2 regions of the Virgibacillus ihumii genome follow, and region 1 is predicted to be linked to the other one. Evidence: predicted binding sites of a transcription regulator. Region 1 holds the regulator's gene; the other holds the start of a gene.
The links. Region 1 encodes LexA, which represses DNA repair genes until DNA is damaged. Its sites were predicted from a motif close to CGAACATATGTTCG; they were not measured.
Positions count from the first base shown of each region.

Region 1 (7,991 bases):
TCACAGACATGCTGGGAATTATTAAAAATGTGGAAATCCCGCTTGGTCAACTGGATAAGGCATTTGATAACAAAATGATGTTTGATGGATCCTCCATCGAAGGGTTTGTCCGGATTGAGGAATCAGATATGTATCTGCATCCGGATTTGGATTCTTTTGTTGTGTTTCCATGGACTTCCGATAAGGGGAAAGTAGCTCGGTTTATTTGTGATATTTACAATCCGGATGGAACACCATTTGAAGGCTGCCCAAGATATAATCTGAAACGCAACCTCAAAAAAATGGAGGAATTAGGCTTTGATGCATTTAACATTGGAACCGAGCCGGAATTCTTTTTATTCAAATTGGATGAAAAAGGAGATCCCTCCCTTGAATTAAATGACCATGGCGGATACTTTGATCTGGCACCTACAGATCTTGGAGAAAACTGCCGTCGTGATATTGTCCTTGAACTGGAGGAAATGGGCTTTGAAATCGAGGCTTCCCATCATGAAGCAGCTCCAGGACAGCACGAGATTGATTTTAAATACTCCGATGCGGTAAAACATTGTGATGATATTCAAACATTTAAGCTGGTTGTTAAAACCATTGCCCGAAAACACAACCTGCATGCCACATTTATGCCCAAACCATTATTTGGCGTAAACGGCTCAGGAATGCACGTAAATATGTCCTTATTTAAAGATGGTGAAAATCAATTCTTTGATAAGCAAGGCGAGATGGAACTAAGTGATGTCGCCTATCAATTTACAGCTGGTGTCATTAAACATGCAACAAACTACACTGCTGTCACCAATCCTATTGTTAATTCCTACAAGCGTTTAGTGCCAGGGTATGAGGCGCCATGTTATGTGGCATGGTCAGGAACAAACAGGAGTCCATTGGTTCGGATTCCGTATTCAAGGGGATTAAGTACCAGGATCGAAGTAAGAAGCGTGGATCCGGCTGCCAATCCATACATGGCAATGTCGGTTTTACTTGCAAGTGGACTTGATGGTGTGAAGAACAAACTGACACCGCCAACTTCAGTTGATGAGAACATTTATACGATGGATAAAGCAGAACGCGTTGAAAATGGCATCAAAGATTTGCCGGCTACGTTGATGGATGCTCTGCTGGAATTGGATAAGGACTCAGTGGTTGTCGAAGCATTGGGTGAACATCTCCATGAACACTTCATGGAAGCAAAAGAAATTGAATGGGATATGTTCCGTACGACTGTTCATCCATGGGAACGGGAGCAGTATTTAGCAAGTTATTAACACCGGTATAATACGGTTTTAATGTGGGGTGTATTCATTATAATGCATTGATTAATGGATTTCACCCCAAATTCACCCCAAAAAAGTATAAAAAATTAATTTAAAATATCGTCCATGTAAGATTCAAATTGGGCGGTATTTTTCTGTATCATTTTCTTTCAACTTTTCCAATTGCATCTATATTAAAATACTTCTAAGAACGAATCTTTTTGCGAAAACAAATAATACATTTGTGTAAGTATAATTGTGAGCGACAAGCGATGGGACTGACACTAAATAGTCACTTATGAAGTGGCTTTTGGGGTCAGTCTCTTCTTTTTTACTGAAAAGAAATGGTATTAGTATTTGGGGTATTATTGGAGATAGTAACACTTCTGTATAAAGAAAGGGCGTGGAAATTTGAGTATAGAACAATTTCCCTTTGAATACCTCTCAGACTAGCACCAAATCGTTAAGTAAATTTCATTTGAGAACTTTTTAAGAATTAAATGAATTTCTGAATTGTATGATTTGAATTAATCATGTAAGATTGAGAACATTATATAATTTAATGTGAATCAAAAAAAGTGTACGAAAGGATGTGACTATGGAGGCCAAACAATCAGTTGTAGAAAAATCGGAGAAAAGGAAGTTATCGTTCATCGGACCTGGTCTGGTTGTAGCTGTGGCTGGCGTCGGTGCTGGTGATTTAGTTGCTGCCCTTGTAGCGGGTGCTGATTTTGGGCTTATGTTATTATGGGCAGTTATTTTAGGTGCATTTTTAAAATACGTTTTAAATGAAGGTGTAGGGCGCTGGTATTTAGCAACAGGACAAACCATTTTACAAGGATGGCGGTCCTTGGGAAGCTGGGTGTCAGGATATTATGTAGTCTATGTTGTCTTATTTGGCCTTATTTATGGTGCTGCTGTGACATCTGCGTGTGCTCTGTTTATATCAGCACTATTTCCGGTATTACCTGTATGGGGTTGGGCAATCATCCATGCATTGGTTGGCCTTGTAGTGGGATGGTTTGGAGGATATCAAAATTTTGAACGTATTATGCAGTTTTTTGTTATTGTGATGTTCATTACCGTGGTAGGCTCAGCGATATTGGTTTTTCCAAGCATTGGAGAATTAGCGAACGGGTTGATACCCAGAATGCCAACGGGTTCATTTTTACAAACCTTAGGACTGATTAGTGGTGTAGGCGGTGCTGCTTCCATCCCCTATTATTGCTATTGGATACGCGAAAAAAATTGGTATGGTGGTTCATGGATTCCTACTATGCGACTTGATTCTGCAGTAGCATATATTATTACAGGGATATTTTGCTTTGCGCTTATGATAGTAGCCTATCAATTTTTATATGGTGCAGGGATATCGATTTCAGGAAGTGAAGGACTTGTCACAATGGCTGAAATTTATGGGGAAAGGTTCGGAACTGTAGCTACTTGGTTACTTCTTATTGGGTTCTGGGCAGCTGCGTTCACATCTTTGCTTTCCGCTTTTAATGGGCTTCCTTATATTTTCACAGATTTTGTTCAATTATTAAAGAACAAAGATAAAGACTCAAATCGTGATATTTCCGAACAGGATCCTGCTTATCGTGCTTACTTGCTTTGGCTGACGTTTCCGTCCATGTTGTTTTTATTTGTGGACGATCCAGTTTTACTTGTTATGATTGGACTGGCATTTAGTGCAACAATTCTCCCCTTTCTTGCCATTACATTAATGTTGCTTTTAAATTCGAAAAAGGTAGTAAAACAATATCGAAATGGGATAGCCAATAACCTTATTTTAGGGGCGATCATTGTTATTTTTGTGGCTCTTGCAGCAATAGAGATATACAACACTTTTTGAATAGAAGATCGATGATGTTTTGTTATATGAGTTTGACAAAAAATACAGTGGGCCTGAAAAAATATCCGTTGTCAGTTTGCATGGAAATGTATAAAAATAAACCATTTAGAAACACCGCAAAGAGTATAATCTGCGCGGTGTTTTAATTTGAGTAAACATTATAATTAGTAAAGTATTTAATCGTTTTTATTTTTTATGTTTTGTTTGTCAATGATAAAGATGAAGGAGGTGTTAAAATGGCAAAGGATGTACTTTGCGAGGTAAATAATTGTACTTATTGGGGCGATGGCAATATTTGTAACGCTGACCGGATATATGTTGTTACCCACAAACAGTCGAAAGCCAGAACAACAGAGGAAACCGATTGCAAAACGTTTGAACCTAGAAGTTAAAGAGTAAGTCACTTCAAGTTCAGATGAAAGCTAATTTTAATTAGGGGCGTGTTGGAGAATTTTATATTCTTCAGCACGCATGATTGTTAATGTCCTTAACGGAGTTGCAAGATTTCGAACAGCTTTAAATCATGAATAACTACTCCGTACATAAATATAAACTTGTATCCTTTGAATTTTACTGTTCAAAGGGTTTTTGTTGGCAAATAAAGTATAAAATCCTTTCTTACTGATAAGTGAAACTATGGCTGTCACCTAAAGGGTTGGTGAAACCAAGTTTTCTAATGACAAATTTTCATTATTGACTTTTACGCAGTGATGTATTAGCCTTTAAATTAATTCCGAGTAAATTTATGAGAAATGGAGGCTATAATTATGGCGATTCCAAGTAATGTCATGAAAGATGCGAGTGGAGAGAAGCATCCATCTCTGCCGTCTCCCCAAAAAACGAAGATTACAATCGGAATAATGATTATCGCACTATTAAGTTATGCAATTATGACTACTGCAGGGCTTAAGAATACAATGACAATGTGGGTCGGGCTGCTTTTGGGTATTACTCTATTTCATGCCCGTTTTGGTTTTACCTCGGCTTTCAGAAGGCTAATGTCAGTTGGCAATGGGCAGGCAATGCGTGCGCACATGATTATGATGGCTGTTGCCTGTACATTATTCGCTCCTATATTATCAATGGGATTAGGATTTTTCGGAAATGACCCATCAGGATATGTTTCCCCTGTTGGAACGAGTGTTGTTGTAGGTGCTTTTATATTTGGAATAGGCATGCAGCTTGGCGGTGGATGTGCATCCGGAACACTATATGCGGTTGGCGGAGGTCGTACTGCAATGTTCGTAACACTGCTTGCATTTATTGTTGGTTCTGTGCTGGGAGCATGGCATTGGAATTTTTGGGTTAATGAAACACCATCATTTCCGGCAATTTCACTGGCAACCAGTACGGATTTGGGGTATGTTGGTGCCTGGGCTGTACAGATCATTCTTTTTGGATTGATTTTCGGGGCTGCATACTATTTTGACAAAAAACGAACACCACCTGTTATAAAGCCGGTGCCAAGTGAAAAAGGCTGGGTTCGAATACTGCGTGGATCGTGGCCGTTATGGGTTGCGGCAATTCTATTAGCGGTTTTTAATGCATTAACGTTATTGGTAAGAGGTACCCCTTGGGGTGTTACATCTGCTTTTGCTCTGTGGGGGTCCAAAATAGCAATGTTCTTCGGCATCGATGTCACCGAATGGGTTTATTGGTCCGGCGAACGTGCCGCTTCATTGGATCAATCTGTTCTTATGCACTCAACAAGTGTCCTGGACTTTGGCGTTATTCTTGGCGCCTTTTTGGCTTCAACTGCCGGAGGTATTTTTACGCTTAGAAAGATTGGATTGAAACGAATTTCAGCTGCGGTAATTGGCGGTATCCTGATGGGGTATGGTTCAAGGATTGCCTTTGGATGTAATATCGGTGCGTATTTTGGCGGGATTGCTTCATTCAGCCTTCATGGTTGGGTTTGGATGATTATGGCACTTGCCGGTACTTTCCTCGCGCTTTATTTACGACCGTTGTTTGGCATGTCGGTACCAAAGCCGAAAGACACATTTTGCTAGTTTAATAGATACGAAAAAGCATCCGTCAGCAGTAAAATGACGGATGCTTTCTTAATTAGTGAATATTTCGGTATAATCCAATTACCTTGCCAAGTATTGTTACATTTGGATAGATGAGCGGGTCCATTGTAGCATTCTCCGGCTGCAGACGAATATGGTTCTTTTCCTTAAAGAATCGTTTAACCGTTGCTTCGTCCTCCTCCGTCATGGCAACAACAATATCTCCATTTTGTGCTGTGTTCTGCTGTTTTACAATCACCATGTCACCATCCAAAATACCAGCTTCAATCATACTTTCACCTTCTATGACCAGAACAAATAAATTGTCATCTGGTCCGGCACTTGAACTGGGCAGCGGTACAAATTCCTCAATATTTTCCACAGCAGTAATCGGTAAACCAGCTGTTACTTTACCTATTACTGGCGCATAGCGTGCTTCTTCCTGCGGTATGTTCATATCTTCGGATAGATCCAAGACTTCGATTGCTCTTGGTTTTGTTGGATCCCTTCTGATAAATCCCTTGCTTTCAAGTCTGGCTAAATGGCCATGTACTGTCGAACTGGATGCAAGTCCCACAGCTACTGCAATTTCACGAACGGAAGGTGGATATCCTTTTTCTTTTACCTGTTCCTTTATATAGTCGAGTATTGCCTGCTGCCTCTTGGATAGTTTGTTCATCTATTAAACACCTCGCGCATAGTATTTATTAATGATAGTTTATCATTAAAATTTAGGGAAAGCAAACATTCGTTCGAAAAAAGGTTGACAAGATCATTTGTTCGTATATAATGAAATATAGAGATGCGAACAGAGGTTCTAAATTTACGATGAAGGGACTGATAAATATGTTTGAAAAGATTACGAAGACAGATGTATTTTATATAGTTGCTTTTGCATTGGCGCTGGTGTTTTTATATTTTACAATGGTTACAAGTGCATAATACAAGGAGTTATTCCAATGAGAGCAGTCATATATTGCAGGGTAAGTACCAACAAGAAGGCACAGGAAACCTCCTTAGCCAGACAAAAGGAAGAACTGATAAAATTGGCAAACAGGAATAATTTTACGATCATAACAGCTATTGAAGAACAGGAAAGCGGCTATGAGATTGACAGAGAAGGTATTTTTGAAATGCTTGATTATTTTTCAGATGGACAAGCAGATATATTGCTGATACAGGATGAAACAAGACTGGGCAGAGGAAATACCAAAATTGCACTATTTCATCAATTACAGAAATTAAAAGTGCCTATATATACAAGTTTACACGGTGGAGAAGTGGAAGTTTCAGAATCTGATTCCATGGTATTGCAAATTGTCGGCATCGTCGAAGAGTATCAACGTAAACTTCAAAATGCTAAAATCAGGCGCGGTATGAAACGGGCAGTCCGTGATGGTTTTAATCCGGGTCAAAATTTAACCAACCGTAATCAGGCACCCGGCCGTGAAAGGGTAGTGTTCCCAATTGAAGAAGTCGTTCAATTAAGACAGAATGAAATGACCTTCGAAGAAATAACCCGCAGGCTTAATAATTTAGGTTATTCCGTTTCTAAAGCAACAGTTCATCGCAGATATCAGGAATACGTAAATTCTTGAATCTGCTCTATATAAAAGGTAGTATTGAGAGGCAGGAACACCAATATGTTCTTGCCTTTTTTCTAATGTCAGATATTATAAATGAAACAATACCTTATTAAGGAAGACTTCGGCACTCATTACAAATTTGGGTTGAATGCCGGGCTTATCCAATATGCAGTGACCAGGAGGGTTTGCATGATTTCAAAAGAAAAATTGAATCGTATAAATGAGCTTGCTAAAAAATCAAAAGAATCAGGACTGACTGACGCTGAAAAAGCGGAACAAAAAGAGTTAAGACAGGAATATTTGAAGAATGTCCGCAAATCATTTAAAAATCAATTCAAGTCGATGACTGTGATGGACCGCGAAGGCAATGATGTCACACCAAAAAAAGTGCGGGATTTACAGGAACGTAATAAAAAGCATTGATTGGTTATTGGTAATTGTCCCAATGGTGCTCCGGATTTGACGTAGCATATATATCAATGGGCTCCTGAAAAAACTTGTTACGAGTATGTTTTCGTTATAGAATAAAAAAGGATACAAACAAGAATTGAATCGGAAAGGGGAATTTCATTGTCACAGAACACAGAACAACTATCGATTAATACAATTCGTACCTTGGCAATTGATGCTATTGAAAATGCCAATTCAGGTCACCCGGGCTTGCCGATGGGGGCTGCCCCTATGGCCTATACGTTATGGACCGACTTTATGACCCACAATCCGAAAAACTCCAAATGGTTTAACCGTGACCGTTTTGTATTATCGGCTGGTCATGGCTCCATGCTGCAATACGGTTTATTGCATCTGTCCGGTTATGACGTAACGATTGATGATTTAAAATCATTCCGTCAGTGGGGCTCTAGAACACCAGGACACCCGGAGGTTCATCACACAGATGGTGTAGAGGCAACCACAGGACCACTTGGACAAGGACTTGCTATGTCAGTAGGGATGGCGATGGCCGAGACACACTTAGCTTCCCTTTATAATAAAGAGGATATCAACATTGTCGACCATTACACGTACGCAATTGTGAGTGACGGCGATCTGATGGAAGGTATTTCACATGAGTCTGCATCCCTTGCAGGCCATTTGGGGTTAGGTAAACTCATCGCGTTGTATGATTCCAATGACATTTCGCTTGACGGTGACTTGGATCGTGCATTTTCCGACGATACGGAAAGCCGCTTCAAGGCATATGGCTGGCAGGTTATTCGCGTAGAAGATGGTAATAATCTGACGGAAATCCGCAATGCGATTAAAGAGGCAAAAGAAAACACGGAACAACCTA
Region 1 is NZ_CACVAN010000001.1:657,445-665,435, forward strand. Features, by position in the region: gene glnA (type I glutamate--ammonia ligase) at 1-1,262, shown strand, start outside; gene HUX68_RS03200 (Nramp family divalent metal transporter) at 1,849-3,102, shown strand; gene HUX68_RS03205 (DUF1540 domain-containing protein) at 3,339-3,494, shown strand; gene HUX68_RS03210 (YeeE/YedE family protein) at 3,870-5,114, shown strand; gene lexA (transcriptional repressor LexA) at 5,170-5,793, opposite strand; gene HUX68_RS03220 (YneB family resolvase-like protein) at 6,074-6,712, shown strand; gene HUX68_RS03225 (DUF896 domain-containing protein) at 6,890-7,123, shown strand; gene tkt (transketolase) at 7,271-7,991, shown strand, end outside.

Region 2 (7,991 bases), 210 kb from region 1:
CAGGATGTTCGAATTCACTATTTCAGAAAGAGTTGAAACTCCGGCAGCAGAAGCTAATGGGTTTCCTCCAAACGTGCTGGCATGACTGCCCGGCTGAAAAGCATTTGCCACCTCTTCTTTGGCCAGCATGGCGCCAATCGGGAATCCTGATCCAAGACCCTTGGCAAGTGTTATAATATCCGGCTCAAATCCATACTCTTCATAGGCAAACAATGTACCGGTCCGCCCCATCCCTGTCTGCACCTCATCAATCACGATTAGTATTTTTTCATCATTGCAGATCCGCACAAGTGCATTAACCCAATTGTGGTCAGCGGGTATAACACCACCTTCTCCTTGCACCAGTTCAAGCATAACTGCTGCTGGAGGATTTTCCCTCAGCCAACGCAAACTATCAAAATCGTTGTAAGTTAAAAAAGTGAATCCCTGCACCAAAGGCTCGAAGCCAACATGAAGCTTTTCCTGTCCCGTTGCACTTAATGCCGCCATTGTTCTGCCATGAAACGATTGCTGAAAAGCCGCGATCGTTTTGTTATCCTGATTATATGCACGTACCAGTTTAATAGCTGCTTCATTTGCTTCCGCCCCACTATTGCAAAAAAACACCTGATCCAAACAACTATACTCCGTGAGCAAATCAGCAAGCTGTTGCTGCGGCCCAATTTGATATAAATTAGAACAATGCCAAACGTGATCAAGCTGGCTTGTGATGGATTTTTTTACCTCATCCGGAACATGGCCAAGATTGCATGTGGCGATGCCCGCCGCAAAGTCCAGATATTCCTTTCCGTCAGCATCCCAGACGTAACTTCCTTTTGCCTTATCCACCGTTATTGGAAAACGGTTGTACGTATTCATCAGACTCGATTTTATTTTTTCCATTTATGGTTCATCCTCCCTTCTGAACCTTCATCATACTGACATCCTCAATAACAGTACCCACATTCTTACCCTTTATTAAATCGAGCAGGCTATTTTCTTCCAGTCCACTAAGGATAACGACCTTTTTTACACCCTGATGCACACAATCCAATGCGGCCTGCACCTTAGGAACCATTCCACCGAAAATGGAACCAGTCTTCACCATTCGGTCAGCTTTTTCCTGATCCAGATGTGGAACAAGTTTTCTTGACTCCATAACACCGGGGATATTGGAAACAAAATACAATGGTGCTTCTAATTGTATGGCAATAGCAGCAGCGGCAAGATCTGCGTTAATATTCCAGCGCTGACCATGTTTATCCGCAGATATCGGCGAGATTACCGGTATAATTTGCTGTGCTGTCATGCCATTTATTCCATCCGCATTAACAGATTTTATCTTGCCTACAAACCCAAGCTGCTGATCTGTATACATCTTCTCGGCTTCAAGCAGCATACCGTCAACACCACTTAACCCATAGGCATTTCCCCCGACTTTCGTTATACCGCGAACAATTTTTTTATTAACAAGGCCTGATAGCACCATCTCCGTAATATCGAGTGTTTCTTCGGTTGTTACACGCATTCCATCAATAAACTGAGATTCCACATTCAGTCTTTGCAGATAATCGGAAATATCCGGGCCGCCGCCATGCACAATAATCGGTTGAATACCGTGTTCTTCAGCTAAATCGACAACATTTTGGTAAAATGATTCCGGTAACTGATCCAGTACACTTCCTCCACATTTTATAACCACGTATGACATAAACAGACCTCCCTATGTTCGATAGGAAGCATTGATTCGTACATAATCGTACGAAAGGTCACATCCCCATGAATAAGCTTCCTGATTACCATCGTGCAAATCTACAGTAATCTGAATTTCCTTTTCATTTTCTAAATAGTATTGAACACCAGATTCATCAAATTCCAATGGCATACCATTTCCGACAATTTCCGTATCTCCTATTGACACTGACACCTTTTCCGGATCAAGTTGAATACCACTGTATCCGGCTGCGCAAATAATTCTTCCCCAGTTGACATCGGAACCGAATATTGCTGTTTTTACCAGACTGGACCCGACAATTGATTTACCAATTGCTTGTGCATCTTCCTGCAGCAGAGCACCTTTCACCAATACTTCCACCAGTTTGGTAGCCCCTTCCCCGTCACTCGCAATCTGTTTTGCCAGTTCAGTGCAGACAAGAGATAAACCATGTTGGAATAGTTGACGGTCTCCCTCATTATCCATCGTAATAGTGGAGTTACCAGTCATTCCATTAGCCATAACCATCACGGTATCATTTGTGCTCGTATCTCCATCAACGGTGATTGCATTAAATGTCTTGTTGACGGTGGATTGAAGCGCACAATGAAGTGCCTCTGCTTCAATTGCCGCATCTGTGGTCAAAAAAGCAAACATTGTTGCCATATTCGGATTAATCATTCCGGAACCTTTCGCAGAACCCCCGATGGTTACAGTCCGACCATCTATTTGCAACTGTACCGAAGCGGACTTGGTAAATGTGTCTGTCGTCAATATTGCCTGATTAAAATTTTCATCGATGGATTCTTCCATCGTAATTTGTTCAATTCCATTTTTAAGCTTATCCATTGGAAGTTGTTCACCAATAACACCGGTTGAATTCACTGCAACATCATGGTCTTTCAACCCCACTTTTTCAGCAAACCAATGGCGCATTTGATATGCATTGTGAAGTCCTTGTTCACCAGTACATGCATTGGCTATCGCAGAATTCACAATTAATCCCTGCAGCAATTGCTCGGTGGCTATGCTTTCTTTTGTGACTTTAAGCGGTGCGGCCTGAAATAGATTAGTAGTATATACAGCTGCTGCATTTGCGGGAGCTTCTGAATACAACCAGGCCAAATCCTTCCGTTTACGACGCATGCCGCAGTGCAACCCACCGGCATGGAACCCTTTTGGTGCTGTAACTCCCTCTTCCATGACGCTCAAATTATTAATAGGCTGTTTGGTTTCTACCACCATGAATCACTCCCTCCTTATGGATAAACAGGTACCACATCAAGACCTGTTTGTTCATTCCATCCGTTAATAAGATTCATATTTTGAATCGCTTGTGTTGCTGCACCCTTGCCTAGGTTGTCGATAACGGAAATAACAGACAATACATTTGTACGCTGGTCAACTGAAGTACCAATATCACAAAAATTTGTTCCATAGACATCTTTAGTTGCGGGTAAACTTTTTTCAGGACGCACCCTTACAAAAAAATCATCCTGATAAAAATTTTCGTACAGTTGATTGACTGCCACATTTTTGATCGTCTCATTCAACTGTATGTATATCGTACATAAAATCCCTCTAGTCATCGGAACAAGGTGCGGATTAAAAATAACCGCTGACTCTTTGCCAGATATATCCGCAGCAATCTGTTCCATTTCGGGTGCATGCCGGTGACTTCCAGGCTTATATGCTTTCGTATTCTCATTAATCTCCGAAAACATCATCCCCTTTGCTGGCTTCCTTCCAGCTCCGGAAACGCCTGTTTTTCCGTCAACAATAACCGGTGTGGAATAATTCACCAAATTTGATTTCAACAATGGAGCCATCCCAAGTAATGCTGCCGTTGGATAACAGCCAGGGTTTGAAATAAAATTACCCTTACTAATTTCATCCCGATATAATTCAGGAAGCCCATAAATTGCCATGTCGAGATATTCTTGCGGGGCTGGTGCATCTTTATACCATTCTTCGTATAAACTTCCGCGCTTCAATCGAAAATCTCCTGATAAATCAATACATTGAATTCCTTTTTCTACAAAACCGGGGGCATGATCCTTGGCTACACCGGCTGGAGTTGCAAAAAATAAAATATCAACCCGTGAACTTATTTCATTTTCATTAAATCCATTCAGTGGCAGCTCCATAATATTGTGCAACTGTGGAAATTGATCCGTGAGCTGTTCGCCCTGTGTCGAACTGGAAACCAGCAACTCAAGTGAAACCTTTGGATGGTTATGCAAGTTGCGGATTAATTCTACACCGCCATAACCGCTTGCACCGATAATTCCTACCTTCATGAATATCTCCCCCGTAAAATGATTTGAGAATAATTATACATATTATTGCATAATTATTCAACAATAAATTTAAATAATTTTATAAGATATTACATGCAAACTAAAAAGGACATAGACTCGGATCGTATTCCGAATCTATGTCCTTAGGAAGATCAATTATAGTATTTGATTAACACTTCATTACATAGTGAGCGAGACAGTTTTTATGGAAATTTTCTACCAATAACCTTGCTATTTTTTGCGATAATCATCCAAAAAATCTTTTTGAAAGCTTGTTCTTGGCTGTTGATCGTCTTTTTCATCGTTTTTTAATTGTTTGAAGGTACTTTTCCCGTATTTTTGGGTCAGCTTTTCGATGGTGTCGTACAATTTTTCTTTATCCGCTTCTTTTTCATACGTAAACAAATCCAATTGCTTAGCAATATACTGCTTTTCTTCCACGTCTTGAACAGTAATTCCCAGCAGGCGGATCGGCTCCAGATTCCAGTGCTTATGCAGTAATTCATTAGCAAAATACAGAATGTCGTCCTTGTTTTCAATATAGGTCTGCAGCTTTTTGCTCCGGGTAATGGTTTTCCGGTCATAGTAGCGGATGGTAATCTGAATACTTCTTCCTGCAGCCTGTTTCCGTTTCATGCGCCGCTCCACATTATCAGCAAGCTTGCCCATCAACTGCCGAATCTCGGTATCATCTGTTGTATCAGCCGGCAATGTTTGTGAGCTGCCAATACTTTTGAATTCATGTACAGCTTCCGGATCCACTGCCCTTGTATCAATACCGTTGGCTCTGTTCTGCAAACGTTCACCGTTTATTCCGAGCACCTGTTTTAGTTGATATAGTTTCCCCTTTGCCAGATCTCCAATGGTATTGATATTAACTGCTTGCAATTTTTCGGCAGTTTTTTCACCTACTCCATACATTTCTGCAATTGGCAACGGCCAAAGTTTGTACGGCAGGTCACGTTTGCGTAATACAGTAATTCCCATTGGCTTCTTCATGTCAGAAGCCATCTTCGCCAAAAACTTATTCGGAGCGATGCCAATACTGCTTGGCAAATCCAATTCACGATTAATCCTGGACTGCAGATTATCAGCAATCTCCAGCGGGGTTCCAAATTCCGTACTATCCGTAACATCCATATACCCTTCATCAATGGAAACCGGCTGAACGAGAGGAGTGATTTCAGCCATCATCTTGAAGATTTCCCGTGAAGCAGTCCGGTACCGATCGAAATTCGGACGAAGCACACGCAGTTCCGGACACAACCTTCTTGCCTGCCATAACGGCATCGTTGTTTTGACACCTTTGGCCCGCGCTTCGTAGCTGCTCGTTACAACAATTCCCTTTCGCTCTTCGGGATTGCCGGCAATAGCTAAAGGTATCCCCTTCAATTTTGGATTATAGGCCATTTCCACGGAAGCATAAAACGAATTCATATCGACATGAAAAATAACCTTGCCTTTTTTAGGCTGCATGACTAACACCCTCTGCGAACATCCGTTTGTATTACCAATTATAACATAAGAAAATTATAACCGTGAAATACTTTTTAGAAAACCTTCCCTTATGGGAAATCCAAAACTTCCCCTTATAATGGTATCATTTAAAAGCCAGTCCTTACCCGACTGTATAAAGAGTTAACTCCTGATCCAAAACGGGTTTTATTGGCAGTCACCGAGCTTCCAAAGTTTATCGACTATGGCAGCCGGTCTGATCCGATTTTATCTCCGGATCTCTTTCCGATATGCATAAGAAAAGAGCAAGGAAATAAAGATGGCACCACCAATAATATTGCCAATACTTGCCGGGATGAGATTAAATAATAAATATTCATACCATTCATAGTTGTCGGATGCAAATAGACCAAGGCTAAAATAGCCCATATTTGCCGCGCTGTGCTGAAAGTTACCTGCCACAAAAAGGGTAACAGGCAACGCTGTGCCCATAATTTTGCCGATCATATCTCTGGCCGAGGTTGTTAAAAAAGCAGCCATGCCAATAAGCCAATTGGCGACGATCCCCGACAAAACGACCTGAATCCAGCCAATCCAACCATGCTCAGCAAATTGCATTTTATGACCAAGAAGGGTTTCAAGTCCTTTCGTGAATTCAGGTGTCATGGAGCCTGAACCAATTATTAACAGGGCAACAAACAACGCGCCTGCAATGTTGCCAATATAGGTTGCAACCCAGAATTTAAGGTATTTATGTTTCTTCCAATAAGATTTTTGCAAATAATATGTTGGCAAAAGCACATTCACTTCGGTAAACAAAACAGATCCTGATATAAATACCATTAGATAACCTGTTGCAAATCCAAGTCCCTGCAATAAATAGGCCAGTCCTTTAGCATCAACGCCGAGAGAAAGCAATACCGAAAAAACAGCCCCAAAGGTCATAAATGATCCGGCTGCTAAAGACAGAATGAACTGGGATGGCATATTTTTATTAAGATGCTCTTTCCCTTTTTCACCGAACGTCCGCATAACCTGTGATGGAAGAAAAAACTGCCTTTCAACTTCCTTTGGTGTGCTGTTGGCTTGGTGCGATAATTCCTGGTTGTCTTTGTCTCCCATAAGGTTGCCTCCGATCTGTTTGGGGTCTGAGCTAGCTGGATTGATTTAAGTAATTAGAAATTCTGTGAACTGAAAAAGGGAGTCACCGTTATTCAAAGTTTAGCTGTTAATTAAATGCCATCTTCCTACATTCCGAAAAGCAACCCATGACGACTTTATGACGTTTGATTTGTTCCCCCGGTAAAAATGGACAAGTGGCTATTGTGAATTTTTGTCTGACAAAAACCCTTTCTCCTCTATTTCTGGGAAGAGCTTATCTCTTTCAAACTTTAATCATTAAAATTTCTTTTTTCTTCTAATTCATGATCTTTGTTTGAATAAGCCAGCTTAATCAGCTGGTTTTATCTCGCCGTTTCCTCTAACTGAATCAAAGGCTTAATCTTTCTTGTCATATTCCTCTATCGGCGCTCCATTTTCCCGCGCCACCGTCTATATAGATTCATTGTTGTAATATCCCCATTTATTTCTACGTCTAAACGTACGATATTTCCCTTACTATTTATCCTGTCTTGTTGGTGTTTGCTGAAAAATAATGTCTATTTTTTCCGGATAAATTTACTTATTAGCTCATACAAGCACAGGCCCTACAAGACTCGCTACAAGTGAATGGCTAGTTCTTACTAATACATCTGCTGTTTTGCGTATGTTGTCTTTCACGTATTTTCCTCTTGCGTCATGCTTAAGCATGTGCTGGAGCCGTATAAAGTTTTTGCGCTTTTTTCATGTTTTTGCGGTTAAAGCTCTTTAGCCGCATAGCATTAAGGATAATCACCAGAAAACTGGCTTTTTGGATGAATATCAAGTTTGATTATATTCTACACTACTTAACTCCGTTTTCCAGAATTGAAAAAGTTTTCTTGGAACAATCAATCTCCGCCATTGCACCATACGGCAAAACTAATTTTGGCTCAGTATGACCGAAATTCAGGTTATAAAGAACAGGTAAGTTTTCTAAATTATTTTCCCTCATAACCTGATGAATGACTTCTTTATATAATTCATAATACCTCTCATCCATTGGTTTGCCGAAGATTAAACCGCTTGCCTTTTGCAGTATGCCCTGTGCGGCATAATTACGAAGCCAATATTTTATAAGATCGGGTTCCGGTTTCTCTTCGGAGGTTTCAAAAAAGAGAATGCTATCCTCCCAATATTTTGGTTCTGGCCAGATTTCTGTACTTTTTGCGAACTCCAAAACGTCGATGCAACCGCCAATAAGTCTCCCTTGTGCAACTCCAGATCCGTGCAGCACTTCATATCCTGTATTTAGTTGCATTGTTCGTCGTTGATTTTTATTTACTGCATCCCATTCCAAATGTTCACTCGTCCATTTTTGGGCAGGGTTGATTTCACCAATAACTTCATCAGAAAAAAGTGTGCGTTTCAACATTTCAATAGTATAGGGATCCATTTCAACGTTT
Region 2 is NZ_CACVAN010000001.1:867,518-875,508, forward strand. Features, by position in the region: gene HUX68_RS04285 (aspartate aminotransferase family protein) at 1-882, opposite strand, end outside; gene argB (acetylglutamate kinase) at 890-1,690, opposite strand; gene argJ (bifunctional ornithine acetyltransferase/N-acetylglutamate synthase) at 1,703-2,938, opposite strand; gene argC (N-acetyl-gamma-glutamyl-phosphate reductase) at 2,953-3,993, opposite strand; gene HUX68_RS04305 (DNA polymerase IV) at 4,225-5,469, opposite strand; gene HUX68_RS04310 (formate/nitrite transporter family protein) at 5,716-6,570, opposite strand; gene HUX68_RS04315 (S66 family peptidase) at 7,391-7,991, opposite strand, start outside.
Region 2: a site for LexA is predicted at 5,485-5,498, ahead of HUX68_RS04305 (DNA polymerase IV). Genes of this name have one in related genera too.